3 regions of the Arthrobacter sp. JB02-1C genome follow, and region 3 is predicted to be linked to each of the others. Evidence: riboswitches for the same ligand, from Rfam matches in the RefSeq annotation. Region 3 holds a riboswitch; each other region holds the start of a gene.

The links. Region 3 has a riboswitch for S-adenosylmethionine ahead of AC3ANP_RS11075 (bifunctional o-acetylhomoserine/o-acetylserine sulfhydrylase). Riboswitches for the same ligand answer to the same signal wherever they lie in the genome.
Region 1: linked by a shared signal. The riboswitch ahead of AC3ANP_RS03670 (ABC transporter substrate-binding protein) and the one ahead of AC3ANP_RS11075 (bifunctional o-acetylhomoserine/o-acetylserine sulfhydrylase) in region 3 are both predicted to bind S-adenosylmethionine.
Region 2: linked by a shared signal. The riboswitch ahead of AC3ANP_RS09810 (AmiS/UreI family transporter) and the one ahead of AC3ANP_RS11075 (bifunctional o-acetylhomoserine/o-acetylserine sulfhydrylase) in region 3 are both predicted to bind S-adenosylmethionine.

Annotation. Positions count from the first base shown of each region.
Region 1 covers NZ_CM173235.1:765,689-767,941, forward strand. Annotated here, with positions in the region: gene AC3ANP_RS03665 (type 1 glutamine amidotransferase domain-containing protein) at 37-813, shown strand; SAM riboswitch class I at 1,077-1,166, shown strand; gene AC3ANP_RS03670 (ABC transporter substrate-binding protein) at 1,260-2,253, shown strand, end outside.
Region 2 covers NZ_CM173235.1:2,046,279-2,048,531, reverse strand. Annotated here, with positions in the region: gene AC3ANP_RS09820 (cyclodeaminase/cyclohydrolase family protein) at 1-479, shown strand, start outside; gene AC3ANP_RS09815 (5-formyltetrahydrofolate cyclo-ligase) at 501-1,100, opposite strand; SAM riboswitch class IV at 1,190-1,302, shown strand; gene AC3ANP_RS09810 (AmiS/UreI family transporter) at 1,342-1,983, shown strand; gene AC3ANP_RS09805 (acyl-CoA dehydrogenase family protein) at 2,033-2,253, shown strand, end outside.
Region 3 covers NZ_CM173235.1:2,351,233-2,353,485, reverse strand. Annotated here, with positions in the region: gene AC3ANP_RS11075 (bifunctional o-acetylhomoserine/o-acetylserine sulfhydrylase) at 1-1,226, opposite strand, end outside; SAM riboswitch class IV at 1,287-1,402, opposite strand; gene AC3ANP_RS11070 (VOC family protein) at 1,582-2,220, shown strand.

The DNA.
Region 1 (2,253 bases), 1.6 Mb from region 3:
GGGCGTAGGGTGGGCGTTAGACGGAAGGAGCACTTCATGAAGAAAATCCTCATGGTACTGACTAGCGTTTCCGAGATCGGCGATACGGGCGAGAAGACCGGCTACAACGTGGCCGAGGCTGCACATCCCTGGAAAGTCTTCAAGGATGCCGGGCATTTCGTCGACTTCTCATCCATCCAGGGTGGCCAACCACCGCGCGACGAGGTGGACAAAGAAGATCCCATCCAGGTCGCCTTCACGGAGGACGAGGCCACGCGGGCCGGCCTCTACAACACCGCCCGCGTCGACGTCGTGGATCCCGACCAGTACGACGCCGTCTTCCTCGTGGGAGGCCACGGCACCATGTGGGACTTCCCGGATAGCGAAGGCTTGCAGAACCTCGTTGCCAGCGTCTACAACGCCGGTGGCCTGGTGGGCGCGGTCTGCCACGGCCCGGCCGGCCTGCTGAACGTGGAACTGGCCAACGGGTTTCGCCTCGTCGAGGGCCGGAAGGTGGCTGCCTTCACCAACGACGAGGAGGTTGCCGCAGGGAAGGACAAGGTCATTCCGTTCTTTTTGGCAGACCGGCTTGAGGAACAGGGCGCCACCCACGTCTCCGCCGGTGTCTTTGAGGAAAAGGTCGTGGTTGACGACCGGCTGGTGACCGGTCAGAACCCGGCCTCAGCGGCCGGGGTGGCCAAGGAGATGGAGAAGCTTTTCGCAGCAGTCATCCACCAGGAAAAAGCCGAGGAACAGCACGAGACGGAGGCTCTGCGCGCCGAGAAGGACGCGGAGAAGGCTGCCGAGAAAGCTGCCGCAGAAGCGCAGCACTAAGACCAACAGCGCGCTGAAACGGACGGCCACCCCGGCAACGGGGTGGCCGTCCGTTTTCGTCCGTGCGCTCGCAACGACACTGTCCAGCGCCTCGCCGCCCGGCCAAGTTCATGACGCCGGGTGGGCGGTTATGTGGCGCGCTAGGAGCGTTTATTGCAGAACGTGTCGTAATGATTGGTCAATCGAAGATTCTGCGGCAAAGTAGGGGTTACCTCGACCCACAAGGGTTGCGGGAACGAAAAAAGCCCCCCTGGGCGAATAAACAACCATCCAGATCGGCTGAGAGACCTGGCTCGATGACGCCGTAGCAACCACCCTTTCGGGCACGGTGCTAATGCCAGGACCGATGGAGATTGCCAAGATCCCGCGTTCCAAACCGGCGCCCTGCGGCGGCCGGCTGGACCCGTGATTCTGGAGTTCCTTGGTCATGACCGAGAGGATCCACGATGGATACCAACGAATCACGCACCGCCGCTGCGAACGCGAAAGCAAAACGCCGCCCGCTGCGTTTGCTCACGCTGATGGGCGCCGCGGCCCTGGCCCTGAGCGCCTGCGGCGCCAACACAGCCGGTGCCCCGGCACCGCAAACCCAGGATGGAACGCCGGTGCAGGGCGGAACGTTCGTGTTCGCCGAAGTCACGCCCATCAACAACTTCCAGACCCAGGCGGCGCGCTTCTACGAAAAGGCCAACGTCCTGAACAGCGTGCTGGACCGGCTGACCTATTTCGATGCCAAGAAGGGGGCGCTGGTCCCCTGGATCGCCAGCAAGTTCACCGCGAGCGAGGACCAGACCAAGTTCACCTTCACGATCCGCCCGGGAGTGAGCTTCAGCGACGGAACGCCGCTGGACGCCAAAGCGGTCCAGGCCAACTTCGAGGCGCTGGGGAAAGGCATCGAGAGCGCCAAGATCCAGCCCAACGTGGACTTCTCCACGTACCAGTCCTCACGGGTCATCGGCGAGGACCAGGTGGAAGTAACGCTGTCCTCCCCCGATGCCAACTTCCTGCGCGCCACTTCCTCCGTCACCGCCGGACTCGTTTCGCCGAAAACCCTCACGCTCGATAACGCCGGCCAGTCGGCCATCGCGAAGATCTCGGGATCGGGTCCCTTCACCTTCGAGTCGGAGAAGGCCGATGAGGAAATCGTCCTGGCAAAGCGCTCCGACTACGCCTGGGCCCCGGAAGGCGCCGCCAACCCGGGAGCCGCCTACCTGGACAAAGTCGTCGTGAAGTACCTGCCGGAAGTGGCACACCGTGCCGGGGCCGTGCAGACCGGCCAGGTTGACCTGGTCCGTGGCCTGCAGCCCGCCGATGAAACCTCCCTCGCCGGGAGCGGCAACCAGGTCCTGCCGGCCAAAGGCATCGACCTGACGGTAAACATGGCCGCCGTGCGCGTCGGCAGCGGCAAGCTCGCCGACGTGAAGGTCCGCCAGGCACTGC
Region 2 (2,253 bases), 300 kb from region 3:
AACTCGAGGATGTTCACACCCGGGCCCGTTCACTGCGGGAAGCCGCGCTCCGCCTGGCCGACGACGACTCCGCCGCCTCCAAAGCCTTCGGGGCCGCCTTCCGCCTGGACCCCGGGCCCGAACGCGAGGACGCCATCCACAAAGCCTCCGTCGAGGCCGCAAAATCCTCTGCCCTGCTCGGCGAGCGGGCCATCGATGCCATCGCGGACCTGGAATGGCTGGCAGCGCACGGCAACCCTGCGCTGATCGCCGATGTGGTTGTCGCTTTTGGAGCCCTCAGGGCAGCCCTCACCGGAGCGCGCACCAACGTCAGCTACGACCTGTCAGCGCTGAACTCGGCCGGCGCCAGCCTCGAACAGGTCCGCCACGACCACCCGGACCTGTGGGCGACGGTGACGCACCTCAACGCCGCCCTGGACCGGATCGACAAGCTGACGGCCGACATCGACCACCGGGCAGCCCCCACCGACGCCCTCTGACCGGGGGCGCGCCGTTGCCGGTCAAAATACTGTGGTGCCGCCGGGCGTGACCACCCCGTCGACCGGCCGGTCGTGGCTCTCCCGCGGCACCACATCCAGGAACTCCTCATCATAAATGACGGCGAACACCGCAGGAGGCTTCGCCAGGGATGCCAGGGCCCGGTCAAAGTACCCGCGGCCCCATCCCATCCGCATTCCCGCACGGTCCACCGCCGCGGCAGGAACAAGCAGCAGCTCGATGCGCTGGACCACGCTGGCGGGCACCACCTCGCCGACCATCTCCGAGATGCCGAACAGCCCAGGCTGCTCGCGTCCCCCGGTCGCAGCCACCCAGTCCAGCAACCCGTCCGGCCTGCTCAGCGGAACCAGAACGTCCACGCCGTTCGCGGCGGCCCACGCCAGGAACGGCCGGGTGTTGGGCTCATCGCCGCCCGAGAGATAGCAGCCCACCAAGGCCGGGGCGCGCTGCCGAACCAGGGCAACCAGCTGCTCCGTCAGGCCAGCCGCCGCCGGCCCCTGTTCCGCCCGCCCCTGCTCCGCCGCCACCCGGGTCCGGCGGCCGCGCCGGACCTCGGCGCGCAGTTTTGCCTTTGCCTCCCGCACTGAATCATCCGACGTCATGGTCCGACAGTAGCTTCAATCGTCGGGCGCTTCATGTGACGCAACTTACTTGTCGGGGGCCTTCCGCGGCCCCTAGTGTCCTAGGTACAGATCAAGAGTTCCAGCATTAAGCCCTGGCTTGTTGGACGGCAACCCTCTTCGTGGCGGGGTGCCCCAGGTGAAGATCCGGCCGTGCGCATAAGCGCCGCGGCAAGCATCGAGTCCCGCTGTCGGCGGGGCGTCCTCGTGGACGGAATTTTCCATGTCATATATCTGCCTGATCCTTTCCGGCGCTGCCCTCCTGATCAACGGCCTGGCCCTCTTGGGCCGCATCCCGGCCCGTGACAGCGGCGCGTTCAACATCCTCATCGGCCTGTTCCAGCTCGTGCTGGCCGTGCTCCTCGCGGTCGCGGCCGGCGGTAACGGCGCCTTGCTGCTCGGAGCCGCCGGCATCGTGCTCTTCGGCCTCACGTACCTCTACGTCGGACTGAACGCCGTGCTCGGCCTGGGCTCGGCCGGCATCGGCTGGTTCTGCGCCCTGGTGGCCGTGCTCGCCGTCTTCTACGCCGCGACCAACGTCGCGGCAGACCCGTTCCTGGCCGTGCTGTGGCTCAGCTGGGCGGTCCTCTGGTTCCTGTTCTTCCTGGTCCTGGCCGGCGGACGGTCCTCGCTCTCGGCGTTCACCGGCTGGGCGGCCCTGCTGACCGGACAGCTCACGACGACGACGCCGGCCCTGCTGGGACTCTCCGGCGCGTGGCCGGCCGGCTGGTCCGCGGCGGTGCTGGCCGCCGTCGTCGTCGCCGCTGCGTTCGCCGGGGCCCTGGCGCTGGCCAGGTCCGCCGCTGCGCGGACTCCTGCGGATGCCGCAACGGCACCCGCCGCCGTCGAACCCGCCACCGCGTAACCATCACCCCACCAACTCCAAGCTCACACCACAGACGAAAGGCCATGCCATGTCATCAGTAATTACCGCTGTGCCCGAAGCCGACTACCAGACCCTCGCCGGCCGGTTCCGCCCCATCTTTGCCCGCATCGCCGAAGGCGCCAGCGCCCGGGAACAGGACCACACGCTGCCGTTCGCGGAAATCAAGGAGCTCACCGCGGCAGGCTTCGGCGCCCTCCGCGTTCCGGTGTCCGACGGCGGTTTGGGCGCCTCCCTGCCGCAGCTCTTCCG
Region 3 (2,253 bases):
GGCTGGACCCCCGCGACCGCCTGCTGTTCGGGCGACAGCTGGCTGTGCGTGGTCGATGCCGGGTGGATCACCAGGGAGCGCACATCGCCGATGTTCGCCACGTGGGAGTGCAGCTCAAGGGCGTCGACGAAGCGTTTGCCCGCCTCTGCTCCCCCGGCGATGGTGAAGGCGACCACGGCACCGGTACCCTTCGGGCCGTACTTGCGGCCGCGTTCATACCAGGGGCTGGAGGGCAGCCCGGCGTAGGCAACCGATTCGACGTCGTCACGCGCCTCCAGCCAGGCCGCCACCTTGCCGGCGTTCTCGACGTGCCGCTCCACCCGCAGGCTCAACGTCTCGATGCCCTGGGCGATCAGGAAGGCGTTGAACGGTGAGACCGCGGACCCGAGGTCGCGCAGCAGCTGGACCCGCGCCTTGAGGATGAAGGACAGGTTCGCGCCCAGCGCGCCGTCCGCTCCGAGGTCCCGGGCATAAACCAGTCCGTTGTAGGTGGGGTCCGGGGTGTTGAACCCGGGGAACCGCTCGGGGTCCTTGCCGAAGTCGAAGTTGCCGGAGTCCACGATCACGCCGCCGATCGCGGTGCCGTGGCCGCCCAGGTACTTGGTGGCCGAATGCACCACAATGTCCGCGCCCCACTCGATCGGCCGGATCAGGTACGGCGTGGAGAGGGTGTTGTCCACAATCAGCGGGACTCCGGCGCTGTGGGCGACCTCCGCGACCCCCTCAAGGTCCAGTACGTCCTGGCGCGGATTGGACACCACCTCGCCGAAGAACAGCTTGGTGTTCGGCTGCACGGCCGCCCGCCACTGATCCAGGTTGTCCGGGTCCGCGACGAACGTCACCGAGATGCCGAGCTTCTTCAGCGTGTGCGCCAGCAGGTTGTACGTGCCGCCGTACAGGCTGGGGCTGGCCACCACGTGGTCCCCGGCCTCGGCAAGGTTAAGGATGGCGAGCGTCCCCGCGGCCTGCCCCGAGCTGAGCAGCAGGGCGCCGACCCCTCCTTCCAGGCTGGCGATCCGCTGCTCCACCGCGTCCTGGGTGGGGTTGCCGATCCGGGTGTAAATGGGGCCGAGTTCGGCGAGGGCGAAACGGTCCGCAGCGCTCTCGGCGCTGGGGAAGACAAACGACGTCGTCTGGTAAATCGGCAGTGCACGCGCCCCGGTAGCGGGGTCCGGCTCCTGGCCGGCGTGGATCTGGCGGGTTTCGAAGGACCAGGCATTGGACATGGCAATAGCTCCCTGTTACTGGGCACAGCCCGCCCCGGGCCCGAAGGCCGGACGGCGCTGGCGCCGCGCTTGCCACCCGGCGGGCGCCGGGCGGCCAGGTCTTCACCCGGGGCACCCCACCGCGTAAGGAGGGTTGCCGGCCAGCAAGCCGGGGCTCGATGCTGGCACTCATGACCTGGCCCCAGTCTAGGTAGGGCCGGCGGGCGCGGATAGCTTTGTGACAAAGATGAAGTACGGGCCGGAAATGCCGGTGGCGGGCGGTGGTTGCGTCAGGCCGGGCCCTCTCAAACGACATCCCATGACGGTTAGGGCGGCCTAAGCTGAGAGCTCTATCACAAAGTGCCAAGATGATGGCATGCGCATGGATCACGTCTCTTACGCCTGTGAACAAGATGGCTTGGCTGCCACCACCGAACGTATTGCGACCGCCCTCGGTGTCGAAGCCGTCAAGGGCGGAGTACACCCCCGGTTCGGGACCCGCAACATGATTATTCCGCTGGCCGGGCACAAGTACCTGGAGGTCGTGGAGGTCCTGGACCACCCCGCCTCAGACAAGGCGCCGTTCGGCCAGGCCGTGCGGGCCCGCTCGGCTGCCGGCGGCGGCTGGATGGGGTGGTGCGTCGAGGTCGACGACCTGGCCCCGTTCGAGAAGCGCCTGGGACGCGCCGCCGTCAACGGCAACCGCAAGTTCCCGGACGGCCGCGAGCTGGTCTGGAAGCAGATCGGCATCCTCGGCCTGATCGCCGATCCGCAGGTCCCCTACATGCTCAAATGGGAGGGCGACCCCGCGTTGCATCCGTCCAACGCGTATCAGAGCAGCGTCAAAATGTCTGAGCTCACTATCGCGGGTTCGGCGGAGCGGGTCACCGAGTGGCTTGGCATGCCGGTGGAAAAGCCGCTGGAAGACGTGGCGGTCAACTGGCTGGCCCCCCGCGGGACGCCCGGTATCATGTCCGTCACGTTCGAAACCGCCTCCGGAGCCGTCACCATCTGACGCTTTCGGGCCACAAGACTTCGGCCGCCAGCC